2 regions of the Glutamicibacter sp. St.4D3 genome follow, and region 2 is predicted to be linked to the other one. Evidence: riboswitches for the same ligand, from Rfam matches in the RefSeq annotation. Region 2 holds a riboswitch; the other holds the start of a gene.

Region 1 (7,427 bases), 380 kb from region 2:
GCTCCTCGCTGGTCCTGGGACTGGTGGGGGCCGGGGGCATCGGGCTGCTGATCAACCAGTCCATCAAGTCCTTCCAGTTCGATGCGATGCTCACCCACATCATCATCGTGCTGGTGCTGATCATCGTGGTCGACCAGGCCTCGGGCTTCATCCGCAAGAAGCTGAGCCAGTAACCGGCACCACCACACCGCAAGGCAAGGGGGCCCGCGCAACCGCGCGGGCCCCCTTGCCCGTGTTAGGCGCCGCCACCGCGCGGGCTGCCGGCTTTCAAGCAGAGGCCCTGACGCTATAGCATGACTGGGGCGTGGGCTGCACCACAACCTGCAGTCCAACGCTGCGCGCCGCGATCATCACGACCGAAGGATCCCCATGAAGATACTGAAATCGATCCCCCTGCTGGGCTGGATCATCATCGCCATCATCCTTGGCGTGGTGACCGGACCGATCATGCCCGAATGGCTGGGTGGGCTGTTTCTGACCTACAACTCGATCTTCTCCGGGTTCCTGGGCTTCATTGTTCCGCTGATCATCCTGGGCCTGGTCATGCCGGCCATCGCCGAGCTGGGCAAGGGGGCCGGCAAATGGCTGGGCATCACCGCGATGATCGCCTACGGTTCGACCGTCATTGCCGGGCTGCTGGCCTACTTCGTCAGCCGCTGGCTGTTCACCCCGGCGCTTTCCGGCGGCGGGCTGGAGGAGTTCGGGGAGGAGTCCGGTTCCGGGTTCACCCCCTTCATCACCGTGGTCGCCAGCGCCGGCGACTCGGCCACCGAGATCGTCCTGCCCCCGGTCATCGACGTGATGAGCGCACTGGTGCTCGCGTTCGTCATCGGCGTGGGCCTGACCGCCTTCCACTCCAAGGTGCTCTTCCGCGGGGCGGTCGAGTTCCGCACCATCATTGAGTCCGTCATCCGGCGCATCATCGTCCCGGCGCTGCCGCTGTTCATCTTCGGCATCTTCATGGACCTGTCGGCCAGCGGGTCGGCGGTCACCGTGATCACCAAGTTCCTGCTGGTCGCCCTGGTCTCCTTCGGGCTGACCCTGGTCATCCTGATCCTGCAGTACACCATCGCCGGCTCGGTCGCCGGACGCAACCCGTTCAAGGCGCTGTGGAACATGCGCGACGCCTACTTCACCGCCCTGGGCACCTCCTCCTCGGCCGCCACCATCCCGGTGACCCTGGATTCGACGAAGAAGAACGGCGTGAACGATTCCGTGGCCGGGTTCGTGGTGCCGCTGTGCGCCACCATCCACCTGTCCGGTTCGATGATCAAGATCACCTGCTTCTCCATTGCGGTGCTGCTGCTGACCGGCGGGAACGTCTCCTTCGGCGCCTACCTGCCCTTCATCCTGATGCTCGGCGTCATGATGATCGCCGCCCCGGGCGTCCCGGGCGGGGCGATCGCCGCGGCCGCCGGCCTGCTGGCCCAGATGCTCGGCTTCGGCGAGGTCGAGGTCGGCCTGATGTTCGCCGCCTACATCGCCCTGGACAGTTTCGGCACCGCCACCAACGTCACCGGTGACGGCGCGATCGCGATGATCATGAACAAGCTGACCCGCGGCAACCTGGGCGCGCAGCCGCAGGACCTGGCCGACACCGAGGTCGAGGCGCTGCCGGGCACCGCCGCGCACTCGCACACCCGGCCCGAGTAGCCGCCGCCTTCGGGCCCGGTCCGCAAACACACCCCAGGCCATGGCGCTGCAACCCGCAGCACCATGGCCTGGGCCGTATTCAAGGGCTAGCGCCGGGTGGCCCCGTAGTGGCTGGCCGTGGCCGGCACCAGGGCCTGGGCGGCCTCCTTGTCGTTGTACTTCTTGTTGGAGTTGTTCACCGCCAGGTACCAGGAGGCACCCACGATCAGGTGCATCAGCGCCAACGCGATCCCGCTGAGCACATCTTCGGCAAAGAGGATCGGGACGATGATGGACACCACCGCGACCGCCACGCCCAGCCACTGCGCAATGCGGCAGAAGCGGGGTGCGGCGCGGCCGATGACGAAGGTCAACAGCCCCAGGATCAGGATCGGCGGGGCGGTGAACCGCAGGATATGGATGAAGTCCAGGTTCTGGAACAGTCCGCCCGAGAACCTCATGGACGCGCCAGCGGCCTCGCTGACGAAAAACACGAACCCGCACAACACTGCCGCACCAAACGCGGCGATGATGACCTGGGCGAAATTGAACGGCATCCTGTATCTGACAGGCATAGCGTAGGCGCTCATGACTGATCATCTCCTCGATCACTCGAATCGCTTGAGCCCTGTCAATTCACTGTACGCCGCATCACACCGCAAGAGAACAGGTGCGGGCTGCCCGGGTGGGAACCCCCTGTCCAAAGCCGGCGGGATCTACTTCGATGCGCCAATCGCCCAGACCCGCGGCAGCTGCGTCCCGTTGACCGCCAAGTCTCCAATCAGCCGGGCCTTGAACACCCACGGATTGTGGTTCCCGGCGGTCCGCGCATTGCGCCAGTGCCGGTCAAGGTTCTTCGAAACACTGGTCGCCGAGGCCGCCAGCGCGTCAAAGGCGTGGGTGATCGCGTTCAGCGTCAGGGGCGTGAGGGTCACCTGCGCCTGCGCGGAGGCCAGCTCGGCGGCGTCATTGGCCGCCAGGTCCTCGGCCTGGGTAACCGTGCCCGCGTGCAGCCCCACCGCCGTGTCATGGGCCTCCTGCAGGGCCCGGGAGACCCGCTGCACCGCGGCGGTGGCCACATAGGCGGCGGAGGAAACCTCACCGATCACCTGCAGCAGCTGCGGATCCTGGCTGGCAAGGTTCGCGGCCGCATGACTGAAGGTGCGTTTGCGCTGCTTCAGTTCGGCGGCAAAGTCGCGTTCAGCCGCGCGGGCGCTGCCGGCCAGCACCACCAGCAGCACCTGCTGGTAGAAGGCCGTCTGGTAGCGGAACCTGGTGTCGAAGTCGATCAGGTCCTCCTCGTGGACCACCGCGTCGGTGAAGGTCGAGGTCCCGGTGCCGGTGGTGCGCTGGCCAAAGCCGTCCCAGTCATCGGCCAGGGCGATCCCCGCCTGATCCGCCCGCACCGCGGCGATGACGCGTTGGCCCGTGTCGGTGCGCTCGGCGTAGGTGTCCAGCCAGTCCGCGAAGATCGAACCGGTCGAATAGTACTTGGTGCCGTTGATGCGAAAACCCCCGTGGCCGTCCGGAGTGACCTTGGTGATCACGTCCCCGACCGTCACTGCGCCAACCTCCGTCCAGCAGTTGCCCACCAGCTCGCCCCCGGCAAAGCGGCGCAGCCATTGGTCACGCCCCGGCCCGGGGGCGGCCACCAGCCGGTCCTCGACGAACGCGAAGTGGGTGCGCAGCGCCTGGGCGATGTTGGAATCGGCGGCCGCCAGGTCGGTGAGCAGTTCGAACAGCTCGCCCAGATCCGCTCCGGCGCCGCCGTGGCTCTCGGGCACGCGCACCGCCCCGAACCCGGCGTCGGCCAGTTGCCTGATCTCGGCGAAGGGCAGCTGGCCGGTGCGGTCGCGTTCGACCGCCCCGGCGGCAATGGACTCGAAGATTGGCGCGAAGCGGGCTCGCAGGCGCTGCAGGCGGTTGGCACTTTGGCGCGCGGCACCCGGAGCGTCAGCTGAAGCGGTGCTGTGGGTGGTTGCCACTGTGGTCATGGTGTTTTCCTTTGGGTCTGTCGGTGGGGAAGCTGCTGTGCAAGGTAGGCGGGGCGGGCGCTGGCGGCCACGCCGCCTAGGTGTACAGCGAAATCGGCTGCGGTTCACCGTGCAGGAAGTACTGGCCGACCTCGATCTTCTTGTAGTCCACCGGGTCGTGCAGCGTGTGGGTGCGCACATTGCGCCAGTACAGATCCAGGCCCACATCGTTCTTCGTGGAGGAGGAACCGGTCACCTCGTAGATGCGGTGGGCGGTTTCCAGGCCCACCTCGGTGGACACCACCTTCACCTCGGCGATCGCCACGGCAAGTTCGGCCCGCTCATCGGCACTGACCTCCCCGGCGAGCGCAATCAGGGCGTCGTAGCGGCGTGCGAGCTTCTCGGTGAGCGCCTCGGCCGCCGCGGTGCGGGCCTTCAGTTCGCCGATGATGCGCTGGAACACCACGTCCCGTGAGTAGGTCTGCACCCCGGAGAGGAACCAGGCGTTCTGCCGCTCCAGCAGGATGCGCCGCCCCTGGGCCAGTGCCCCCTGGGCAATGCCCACGTAGAAGTGCGCGAAGGCCAGCTGCAGGCCGGGGATGAGCAGGGTGGCGACCGGTTCCTCGGTCACCTCACCGAGGATGTCCTGCGCGGTGACACGCACATTCTTGTAGTGCACGGTGTTCGAGGCGCTCAGCCGCTGGCCCAGATGGTCCCAGTCGTCGACGAGTTCCAGGCCCTGCCGGGTGGTTTCCAGCACGAAGGCCAGCGCCTTTGAGGCCAGCGGGCCGTCCTCGACCACCGCGTTGACGATGATGACCTCCCCGACCCCGGAGCCGGTGGAGAACCGTTTGGTTCCGTTCAGCAGGTAGCCGCCCTGCCCGTCGGAGCGCAGGGTCAATGAGGGGTCCACCGGGTTCATCGAGTCGCCCCACAGCCAGCCGCCCTCCACGGTGCGCCGCCACCAGTCGGCCTGCTTCTCGGGCGGGGCGTAGAACGCGATCCCCGTCTGGTTGAAGTAGTGGTAGGCCAACAGCTGGGCGATCGAGCCGTCGGCGGTGGCCAGGATGCGCACCACCGCGAAGGCCGTCTCAAAGTGGGCTCCGGAGCCCCCGTACTGGGCGGGCACCAGCAGGTTCAGCAGCCCTGCGCTGCGCAGCAGCTGGACTTCCTGGACCGGCTGCTGGTTGGCGCGGTCGCGGGCCAGTGCGTCCCTGGCCAACGTGTCGGCCACCTGGCTCGCCACGGCGGATCAGTGGGAGAGTTCGGCGGTGTCGGCCTGCCCGGCAAACGGGGTGCGGGGCAGCCGGCTAGTGGTGGCGGTGGTGGTCATTGTTTTCCTCCCGTAGAGACGTTGCTCCGAAGGATGCCGAGCGCGGAATGTGGCGCTGCGGTTCCATCGAACCTGGCGGAAGCACTATTCACGGTCGTGAACTTGCTGCGGCGTCGTTGAGCCAGGTCTCTCGGCCGCTCTGGATGGTGAGCTTCGATTGCACCACCGGTCGCCGGGGCCCGGCCAGTGGTGCCGTCACCGCCGGACTCACAACGTCATGTCACGTCGCACTGGACGTCCGCCGGCCCGAACATGACGTGCTTGGCGGCCCGGATGACGAACAAAAGACGGGTTGTGAACCGGCTGTTTCCCGGGGCTTGCCGCGCAGACCGGAGCGCTGCTACCGTTCGGGGCTTTCCTCCCGCCCCCATGGTCCGCCATCCGCAGCTTCAAAGTCCCTTGGACGGGTTGGGTGCTGGTGCGTGCGTGGCTACGGTCAGGGCATCGACATGTGGCGGCCCGAGCAACCCAATCCTTCAGGAGGGATCATGACCTCGACATGGCAGCGCACCAGCGCGCCGATCAACACCGATGACTTTGAATCCGATGGACGCTACGACGTGGTGGTCGTGGGGGCCGGGCTGACCGGGCTGACCACGGCGGTGCTGCTCAGCCGGGCGCGGCTGCAGGTGGCGGTGATCGAGGCGCAGACGGTGGGCGCCGGAACCACCGGGCACAGCACCGCCAAGCTGAGCCTGCTGCAGGGCGGCACGCTGCAGCAGATCCGCCGCCGCCAGTCGATTCCGGCGCTGCGGGCCTATGTGGAGGCGAACCGGGAGGGGCAGTCTTGGCTGCTGCGCTATCTGGAGGAGAACTCGGTGCAGGTGGAGCACCAGGACGCGTACACCTTCGCACTGCGCCGCGCATCACTGCCCCGGCTGCGAGCCGAGGCGGCGGCCAGCGGTGAGGCCGGGGTGATGGTGGAGGAACTGCCCGGTGGCCAGGTGTCGCTGCCGTTCGAGGTGGCCGGGGCGCTGCGCCTGCCCGAACAGGCGCAGCTGGATCCGATGCGGGTGCTGGGCCTGCTGGCCGAGGAACTGCGCAGCCGCGGCGGGAAGATCTTTGAGCACACCCGGATGCTCAAGGCCGGGCAGGGGGCGCCGATCCGGGTGCAGACCCCCACCGGGAACCTGTACGCGGATCAGTTGGTGCTGGCCACCGGCACCCCGGTGCTGGACCGTGGCGGGCACTTCGCCCGGCTGGAGCCGAACCGCTCCTACGCCCTGGCCTACCGGGTGCGGGACGGGGCACAGGCCCCCGAGGGCATGTTCCTGGCCATCGACTCGGCCGGGTACTCCATCCGCACCGCCCGGGACATGACCGGCCCGCTGCTGCTGGTCGGTGGCCACGGCCACCGGGTGGGCCGCGGGGACCCGGCCGCGGCGGAACGCGAGCTGGACCGGTGGGCGCGCGACCAGCTGCCGGTCACCGAACGCACCGACAGCTGGTCCGCGCAGGACTACCGGGCGGCCGGGGCGCTGCCGATCGTGGGCACCATGCCCGGCAGCGGCGGGCAGATCCATGTGGCCACCGGGTTCAACAAGTGGGGCATGACCAATGCGGTGGCCGCCGCCCTGCGCCTGTCCTCCGACATCCTGGGCGGGAACCTGCCCTGGGCCCGGCAGCTAAGCTCCGGCAACCGGTCCCCCGGCGCGTGGCTGGACGCGGTCAGCATGAACGCCACCGTGGCCCGGCTGCTGCTCACCGACTGGGCGCGCATGCTTGCGGCCCCCACCAACCCGCAGCAGACCCGGGACCGCCCCGGCGTGCACCGCCAGGGGCGCCAGGTGGTGGCCGAGAACCCGCAGGACCCGGATGCCTGCCGGCTTTCCGGGGTCTGCACCCACCTGGGCGGGATCCTGCAGTGGAATGCCGCGCAGAACACCTGGGACTGCCCGCTGCACGGGTCGCGGTTCAGCGCCCAGGGCCGGCGGCTGGAGGGTCCGGCCACCCGTGACCTGAAACGGCTGTAGCGCCCGCCCCCGCCGGTGCGCTACCCGGCGCCGACCGGGGCGCCGGCGGGGGAAGCCTGCGGCTCCAGGCCGCGCAGCCGCTTCATCTGCGGGTCGTAGACGGGGTCCTGGGTGATCGTGGCGTTGATCCGCCGGCCGAAGTACTCCACCTGCACCTGCTGCCCGAACGTGAGCTCGGCCGGCAGCCAGGCCAGCGCGATGGGCCGTCCCACGGTGTGCGCGAACCCGGCACTGGTGACATAGCCGACCGCGCGCCCCTGATGGAACACCGGCTCCTTGCCCAGCACCAGATCCCCGGCGTTCTCGATCAGCAGGCAGCGCAGGCTGCGGGTGGGCGGTGCCTCGCGCAGCCGCTGCACCGCGGCCTTGCCCACGAAGTCCTGCTCCTTCTTGGCGCTGACCGCGAATCCGAGCCCGGCCTCAAACGGGTTGTGCTCGGTGCTCATGTCCACGCCCCAGGAGCGATAGCCCTTTTCCAGGCGCAGGGAGGCGAAAGCGGCCCGCCCGGCGGCGATG
Region 2 (7,427 bases):
GCCAGTGTCGCGGAAATCCCGGAGCCCGGGGACTACATCACCGTGGACTTCGGCCCCAGCTCGCTGATCATCCTGCGCAAGGACGACGGGCAAATCAACGTCCTGCACAACGTGTGCCGACACCGCGGCGCGCGGGTGCTGACCGAGGCCTCCGGCTCGACCGGCAACCTGGTGTGCGGCTACCATTCCTGGACCTACTCCCAGGACGGGGAACTGATTCACGCCTCGGCCCCCGGGGAAGTGGATTTCGACAAGGGCTGTTTCGCGCTGAAACGGGCACACAGCAGGGTTTATGCCGGACTGATCTTCGTCTGCCTGTCCCCCGAGCCGCCCGAGGACTTTGACCGGGCCGCGGCCGTCTTCGAGCCCTACCTCGCGCCCCATGACCTGTCCCGCACCAAGGTGGCCTACCAGCAGAACATTGTTGAGCAGGGCAACTGGAAACTGGTGATGGAGAACAACCGCGAGTGCTACCACTGCGATGGCCACCCGGAGCTGGCCTGCGCGCTCTTCCCCACCTGGGGCCTGAATGAGAGCACGGTGCCGCCGCACCTGGTCGAGGTCTGGGACCGGAACCAACAGGCGCAGGGCGCACTGGAGGAACGCTGCCGACGCTATGGGCTGCCCTATGCGGTCATCGAGGAGTTGGATACCCGGGTGGCCGGGTTCCGCGTCTCGCGCGAACCGTTGGACGGACAGGGCGAATCCTTCTCGCCCACCGGGCGCCGGCTGTCCAAGAAACTGCTCGGCGACCTCCCAGATTTCCGCCTCGGCCGCTGCTCGCTGCACATTCAGCCCAACAGCTGGTTCCACCTGCTTGCTGACCACGTCATCACCTTTGCGGTCTTCCCCATCAACGAACACCAGACCCTGGTGCGCACCACCTGGCTGGTGGCCGACGACGCGCAGGCCGGGGTGGATTACGAGGTGGAGTCCCTGACGCACACCTGGAAGCAGACCAACCTGCAGGACAAGGCCTTCGTGGAGTTGTGCCAGGCCGGTGCCGCCAGTCCCGCCTACGAGCCCGGGCCCTACATGAAAAGCGAGTACCAGGTGGAGGCGTTCATCAACTGGTACGTGCAGCGGATGCGGGAGCATCTGGCATGACGGTCACCACCACGAGCATCCGCGCCTCCGGCATCCAGCGCATCCGCGGCCTGGAGATGCCCTGGAACCGGATGCTGCGGGCCACGAACCAGGCCGCCGGTGCCGCCCGCGCCCTGAGCCCATGGCACCCGCAGGAATTCAGCGCCGAATGCGTGGAAACGATCCCCGAGGCCGGGGGCATGATGACCTTCGTCTTCCGCCGCACCGACGGGGCCCCGCTGGCGTTCCGCTCCGGCCAGTACCTGAACATCGCCTTTCCCGTTCACGGGGAAGGCCAGGAACCGGTCGACCGGAACTATTCGATTTGCAGTGCGCCCACCGAACCATGGACCTTTAACATCACCGTCAAGCGCGAGGAACAGGGTCTGGTCTCCCCGTGGGTGCACCGGCACGTGCGCCCGGGCACCGTGCTAGAGATGCTCGGCCCGATTGGCGCCTTCCACCTGCCCGACGCCGAGCGCCGCGCGCGCTTTCTCTTCCTGGCCGCCGGGGCGGGCATCACCCCGATCATCTCCATGGTGCGCACCATCCACGCCCTGCCCGGCCAGGCCGACGTCGTGGTGCTGTACCACGGAGCCGAACCCGGCGGGTTCGGATTCGCCAAGGAACTGGAGTACATTGCGGCGGTCGATGAACGCATCACGGTGTACTACTCCCTGGGGGACCGCTCCGTGCCCGGGGACTGGGAATGGATGCTGGGACGGCTGACCTGCCACATGATTGAGCAGGTGGCCCCGGACGCGAACGGCCGCCACGTCTATGCGTGCGGCCCAGAGGGGTACCTGAACAACGCGGCCCAATTGCTGCTGGAGGTGGGGGTTGACGACACCTCCATCCACATGGAGTTCTTCTCGGGGGGCCGGCAGACCCGCCTGGAATACCAGCAGGAGTTGGCATATGCCGAGGACCTGGCCGGGGAAATGGCCGAGGCGCCCGAATCCCAATTCGAACAGCAGAACCTAAGCCTGTACGACCCGGCGCCAGCCACGCCGCCGGGAAACCCGCCCGGCGCCCTGCCCACGGAGGAGGGCGGGCGTGGTTCCGCATCGGATGCGGCGCCCGGGCCGCCACCGGACCTTGGCGGCACACCGCCCACGGACCCCCAGGAGTTTGCCACCGTCGGGGAAGGCAGTTTGACCATGTCCTTCCTCAAGTCCGGCCTGAAGGTGCGCATCGACCCCGACCAGCGGATTTTGCCGGTCGCCAAACAGGCCGGGGTGCGCATCGGGGCCAACTGCCAGGAGGGCATGTGCGGCTCCTGCAAGGTCATCAAGCTCTCCGGTGAGGTGGACATGAACCACCAGGGCGGGATCCGGGCCCGGGAAATCGAAGCCGGAAAATTCCTGCCCTGTTGCTCCACCGCGAGCACGGACCTGGTCATCGATGCCTGATCCGGTCCGTACCCCCGATCCTCGCGGGAGGACAACAGGGTCGGATGGCAAACGAAATCGTTTGTCGAACATTCTCTCGTAGTGGCGCCAAACCTCTATCACACCACGTCGGTGACGCTATCAGCCTCTCAAGGTTGTTTCACGTGGAATCGGCGGTCGCCCTCCCACGCAAGCGCCGGCACCCCGGGCGTCGCATGGGGAGCTAGAACAGGGTGGAGGGTTGCCGCGCGCCGTTCGGGTTTTCCAGCTGCAGCAGGATCCGCTTGGCCTGCAGCCCGCCCAGGTAGCCGCCCAGCGAACCATCGGTACGCAGCACCCGGTGGCAGGGCAGCACAATGGGCAGCGGGTTGGTGGCGCAGGCCGACCCCACGGCCCGTACGGCCGCAGGCTTTCCGATGCGTTCGGCCATTTGCCGGTAGCTCAGGGTGTGTCCGTAACCGATGTGGCCCAGTTCCAGCTGGACCCGGCGCCGGAATTCGGTGGAGAGCCGCAGATCCAGCGGCAGGGTGAAGCTGGTGCGGTGGCCGCTGAAGTACTCCTCCAGCTGCCGGGCCGCGGTGTCCAATGCGCCCGGCGAGCGCAGGATCCGGGCACCCAGGCTTTCGCTGAGCTGTTCCAGCACGCGCTCGTGCTCCTCCGAGGCGAAGGCCACCCGCACCAGCCCGGCCTCCGTGGCGGCCACCAACAGTGGACCCAGGGGCGACTGCACGATCCGGTACACCGCATCGGTAAGGTGCTCCCGGTGGGCGGCCTGCTCCAGCCGGTCGTGCAGGCTGGCCAGGAGGCGCTGCTCAGCGGCGGTCGGCGGGGTGTTCAGCGGGGCGGTGCCATCAAGCTGACTCATGGTTTTCCTCCAGTTGCTGATCCGGCGTCCATTCGGCGTCGCAGATTGCTGATCCCGTCGGCGGCGGCGCGCCGCGCTGCTTCCGGGGTTCCGGAAAGAATCTGGGAGATCTGCCGGTAGTCCAATCCACCCAAATAGCGGTACGCAACGACCAAGCGTTGTTTTTCCGGCAACTGCTTGACCAGCTGCCACAGCTCCAGGTTTTCGGCCCGGCCTTCTGGCCCGGCCTCCGTCGAGTGGGCGTGTGCGACGGGGTCGGTCTCCAGATCCTCGCCGCGGTGGCGGCGCAGCTCATCGATGGCCTTGCGGTGGGCGATGCGCACCAGCCAAGCCTGGACGTTGGCCTCCGGATCCAGTTGCGGGTAGGCCCGCAGGGCGGCCAGGAAGGTTTCCGACCAGGCGTCCTTGGCGCGGTGTTCATCCAGCAGGGAGCGGCACACGCGCAACACGCTCAGTCCGTGGGCCTGCACGATCTGTTCGAATGGCTGCTTCATGGTGCTCCTGGTGATTGGCTCTCACCATGTAAACGTGGCGGGACAGCTTTTCGTGAGGTCTTTGACCGGATTTCCTGCGACCACCCACCGGGCGGTGGCGGCTGGCCCTGTTCCTAGACCACGACCGGGTCACCGTCGCGCAGGGCCAGTTCCAGTTCGCGCAGTTCGCCCAGGTCCAGGGGCACCACTTCCCCGTTCTCCACGCCCTGGGGCAGGCGGCGTCCGAGCAGGGTGTCGCGGATGATGCGCATGGTCGCCCCGTGGCTGACACACAGGATGCGCTGCTGGGGGTGGGTGGCGGCCAGCTGGAGCAGGGCCGGCACTGCCCGGCGCAGCACGGCCGAACGAGGTTCGGCCTGCTCCATCAGCTCCTGCACCAGGTCCTCATCCAGCTCCGAGCGGCACTGCCCCTCCAGTGGCCCGAATCCGCGCTCCACCAGTTCCGGCACCGGCGGGCCGGTGCGGGCCCCAAGGGTCTTGGCAATGATCTGCGCGCTTTCCTGGGCGCGGCCCAGCGGGGAGGCCAGGACCACATCCCAGCCCTCATCGGCCAGCCGGGCGCCGACCGCGCGCGCCTGTTCCCGCCCGGTCGCGTTGAGCGGGATGTCCGTCTGCCCCTGCAGCCTGCCTGCCAGGTTCCAGTCGGTTTGTCCGTGTCGAACCAAAGCCAGTGCACCATTCATACTTCTTGAGTCTAGCCAGTACTGCCGGTGGCGCTGAATCCCCCGGGGTGCGGATGGCCGGATGGGGCCTGTGACGCGCCGCGCAATCTTTCGACGCACAACTTGGGTCACATTCACACATGTTGAGACACTGGGGGTAACCATCCCGAGCGGCCGAGAGATCTGGTTCGATGACGCCGCAGCAACCTGCCACAGCCGGTGGATACGGTGCTACCGCCAGAAACGATGGAGCTGTCTTCGGCCGTAGGGCCAGTGCAGTGAAGACAGACATTGATTCCGGGATATTGCCTTGATGGCCCTCCCGGCCAATGCCGCGGTGGGCCGGAAGACGAGCCGATAAGGAGTCACGCCACCATGGCCGACCACAAGTTTGGATTCCGCACCCGTGCCCTGCACGCCGGCGGAACCCCCGATGCCGAACACGGCGCCCGCGCGGTGCCGATCTACCAAAGCACGTCCTTCGTATTCAAGGACACCGATGATGCGGCGAACCTGTTTGCGCTGCAGAAGTACGGGAACATCTACTCCCGCATCGGCAACCCGACAGTGGCCGCCTTCGAGGAGCGCATGGCCTCCCTGGAGGGCGGGATCGGCGCGGTGGCCACCGGTTCGGGCATGGCGGCGGAGTTCATCACCTTTGCCGCGCTGGCCCAGGCCGGAGACCACATTGTCGCCTCTGCGAAGCTCTACGGCGGGACCATCACCCAGCTGGATGTCTCACTGCGCCGCTTTGGCATTCAGACCACCTTCATCGACTCCAACGACCCGGCCGATTTCGAGGCCGCGATCGGGTCGAACACCAAGGCGGTGTACACCGAGGTGGTTGCCAACCCCTCCGGGGACATTGCCGACCTGGCCGGGCTGGCGGCGGTGGCGCACCGCCACGACATTCCGCTGGTGGTCGATTCGACGCTGACCCCGCCCTACCTGTTGCGTCCGATCGAGCACGGCGCGGACATCGTGATCCATTCGGCGACCAAGTTCATTGGCGGCCACGGCACCACCCTGGGCGGGGTGGTCATCGAATCGGGCACCTTCAACTGGGGCAACGGGAAGTTCCCCACCATGACCGAGCCGGTACCCAGCTATGGGAACGTCTCCTGGTGGGGCAACTTCGGGGAGTACGGGTTTTTGACCAAGCTGCGCAGTGAGCAGCTGCGCGATTTCGGCCCCTCCCTGCCGGCGCAGTCCGCGTTCCAGCTGCTGCAGGGCGTGGAGACCCTGGCCCAGCGGATGGACGCACACCTGGCCAACGCCCAGCAGGTCGCCCAGTGGCTGGAGGCCGATGACCGGGTCAGCTATGTGAACTATGCGGGCCTGGCCTCCCATCCCCAGCACGAGCAGGCGCGCAAGCTGCTGCCGCTGGGTGTGGGTTCGGTCTTCAGCTTCGGAATCAAGGGCGGCCGGCAGGCCGGGGCCAAGTTCATCCAGGCCCTGCAGCTGGCCAGCCACCTGGCAAACATCGGTGATGCACGCACCCTGGTGCTGCACCCGGGGTCCACCACCCACCAGCAGCTGAGCGAGGAGCAGCTGCAGGCGGCCGGGGTGCCGCAGGACCTGATCCGCCTGTCGGTGGGCCTGGAGGATGTCGAGGACATCATCTGGGACCTGGACCAGGCACTGAGCGCCGCCCAGCAGCCGGAGCCGGAGCACCAATTCGAGATGCCGTCCTATGACGCGGCGGCCTGCGCCGTGCCGGCCGGGAAGGGAGCGAACTAATGAGCACCGCACTACGCACCTGGCAGGGCCCCAGCGCCGCGCAGCGCCTCCAGATCCTGCGCGAGACCACCTCGATCGCGATCGTGGGGGCCTCGAACAAGCCCTCTCGGGCCAGCTACTTCGTGGCCACCTACCTGCTGTCCTCCTCAAACTACCGGGTGTACTTCATCAACCCGGTGGTGGACGAGATCCTGGGCCAACCGGTCTACAAGTCGCTGGCGGACCTGCCCGAGACCCCCGACCTGGTCGAGGTCTTCCGCAAGCATGATGACCTGCCCGGGGTGCTGGACGAGGCCCTGGCCGTGGGGGCCAAGACCCTGTGGCTGCAGCTGGGTTCCTGGCACGAGGAGGTGGCTGAGCGCGCCGAGGCCGCAGGGCTGAATGTGGTCATGGACCGCTGCGTGAAGATCGAACACGCCCGCTTCCACGGCGGGCTGCGCCTGGCCGGGTTCAACACCGGGGTGATCTCCTCCAAACGCCAGCTGCTGGCCTAGCGCTTGCCCGCTGCCCCCGCCACGGCAGGCTGCGGCCAGGCGGGGCGGCGGGCCCGGCAAATAGTGATTGACAAATATCAATCGGATCGGTGACGATAGACAAATCACCGACCCGAGGAGTGCGCCATGGGCGCCAAGCCATTCGCCGCGATCCGCCTGCTGCGGCCCTTCGCGCGCCGCGACTACACCGTGTTGGCGTGCGCCCTGGTGCTCTCCACCCTGGCCCACGGCATGTGGGCGGTGGCCATGGTCTACCAGGTGCGCCAGCTCGGCGGCGGTCCGGTGCAGCTCTCCAGCGTCGCCACGGCCACCTCGCTCGGCCTGATTGGCCTGGTGCTGCTGGGCGGGATCGCTGCCGACAGGTACTCCTGCCGCAAGATCCTGCTGCTGGTGGAAACCGCCTCACTGCTGGTGATGAGCGCCACGGCGGCGCTGGCCCTGACCCACAGCCTGCAGCTGTGGCACCTGGTGCTGGCCGGATTCCTCTCCGGGGCCGGGGCCGCGTTCTTCTATCCGGCCTATTCGGCACTGTTGCCGCGAATGCTGCCGGCCGCCGAGCTGCTGGCGGCCAACGGCATCGAGGGCACGGTGCGCCCGGTGGTGCAGACCGCGTTGGGTCCGTTGGCGGCCGGGGTGCTGGTGGCCTCGGTTTCCCCCGCCCACGCGATTGCCGGGATTTCGGTAACCCACGTGGC

What was found. A riboswitch is a leader RNA that binds a small molecule or an ion and turns the genes downstream of it on or off. The one in region 2 is predicted to bind S-adenosylmethionine.
Region 1: another riboswitch for S-adenosylmethionine. It lies ahead of AC6I21_RS14715 (acyl-CoA dehydrogenase family protein); the one in region 2 lies ahead of AC6I21_RS01150 (O-acetylhomoserine aminocarboxypropyltransferase/cysteine synthase family protein).

Annotation. Positions count from the first base shown of each region.
Region 1 covers NZ_AP039380.1:3,191,370-3,198,796, forward strand. Annotated here, with positions in the region: gene phnE (phosphonate ABC transporter, permease protein PhnE) at 1-173, shown strand, start outside; gene AC6I21_RS14700 (dicarboxylate/amino acid:cation symporter) at 370-1,653, shown strand; gene AC6I21_RS14705 (DUF6069 family protein) at 1,740-2,222, opposite strand; gene AC6I21_RS14710 (acyl-CoA dehydrogenase family protein) at 2,349-3,626, opposite strand; gene AC6I21_RS14715 (acyl-CoA dehydrogenase family protein) at 3,703-4,851, opposite strand; SAM riboswitch class I at 4,999-5,088, opposite strand; gene AC6I21_RS14720 (FAD-dependent oxidoreductase) at 5,427-6,911, shown strand; gene AC6I21_RS14725 (GcvT family protein) at 6,932-7,427, opposite strand, start outside.
Region 2 covers NZ_AP039380.1:226,229-233,655, reverse strand. Annotated here, with positions in the region: gene AC6I21_RS01175 (aromatic ring-hydroxylating oxygenase subunit alpha) at 1-1,107, shown strand, start outside; gene AC6I21_RS01170 (flavin reductase family protein) at 1,104-2,498, shown strand; gene AC6I21_RS01165 (methylated-DNA--[protein]-cysteine S-methyltransferase) at 2,701-3,342, opposite strand; gene AC6I21_RS01160 (RNA polymerase sigma factor) at 3,339-3,836, opposite strand; gene AC6I21_RS01155 (histidine phosphatase family protein) at 3,950-4,519, opposite strand; SAM riboswitch class I at 4,657-4,751, shown strand; gene AC6I21_RS01150 (O-acetylhomoserine aminocarboxypropyltransferase/cysteine synthase family protein) at 4,874-6,238, shown strand; gene AC6I21_RS01145 (CoA-binding protein) at 6,238-6,732, shown strand; gene AC6I21_RS01140 (MFS transporter) at 6,859-7,427, shown strand, end outside.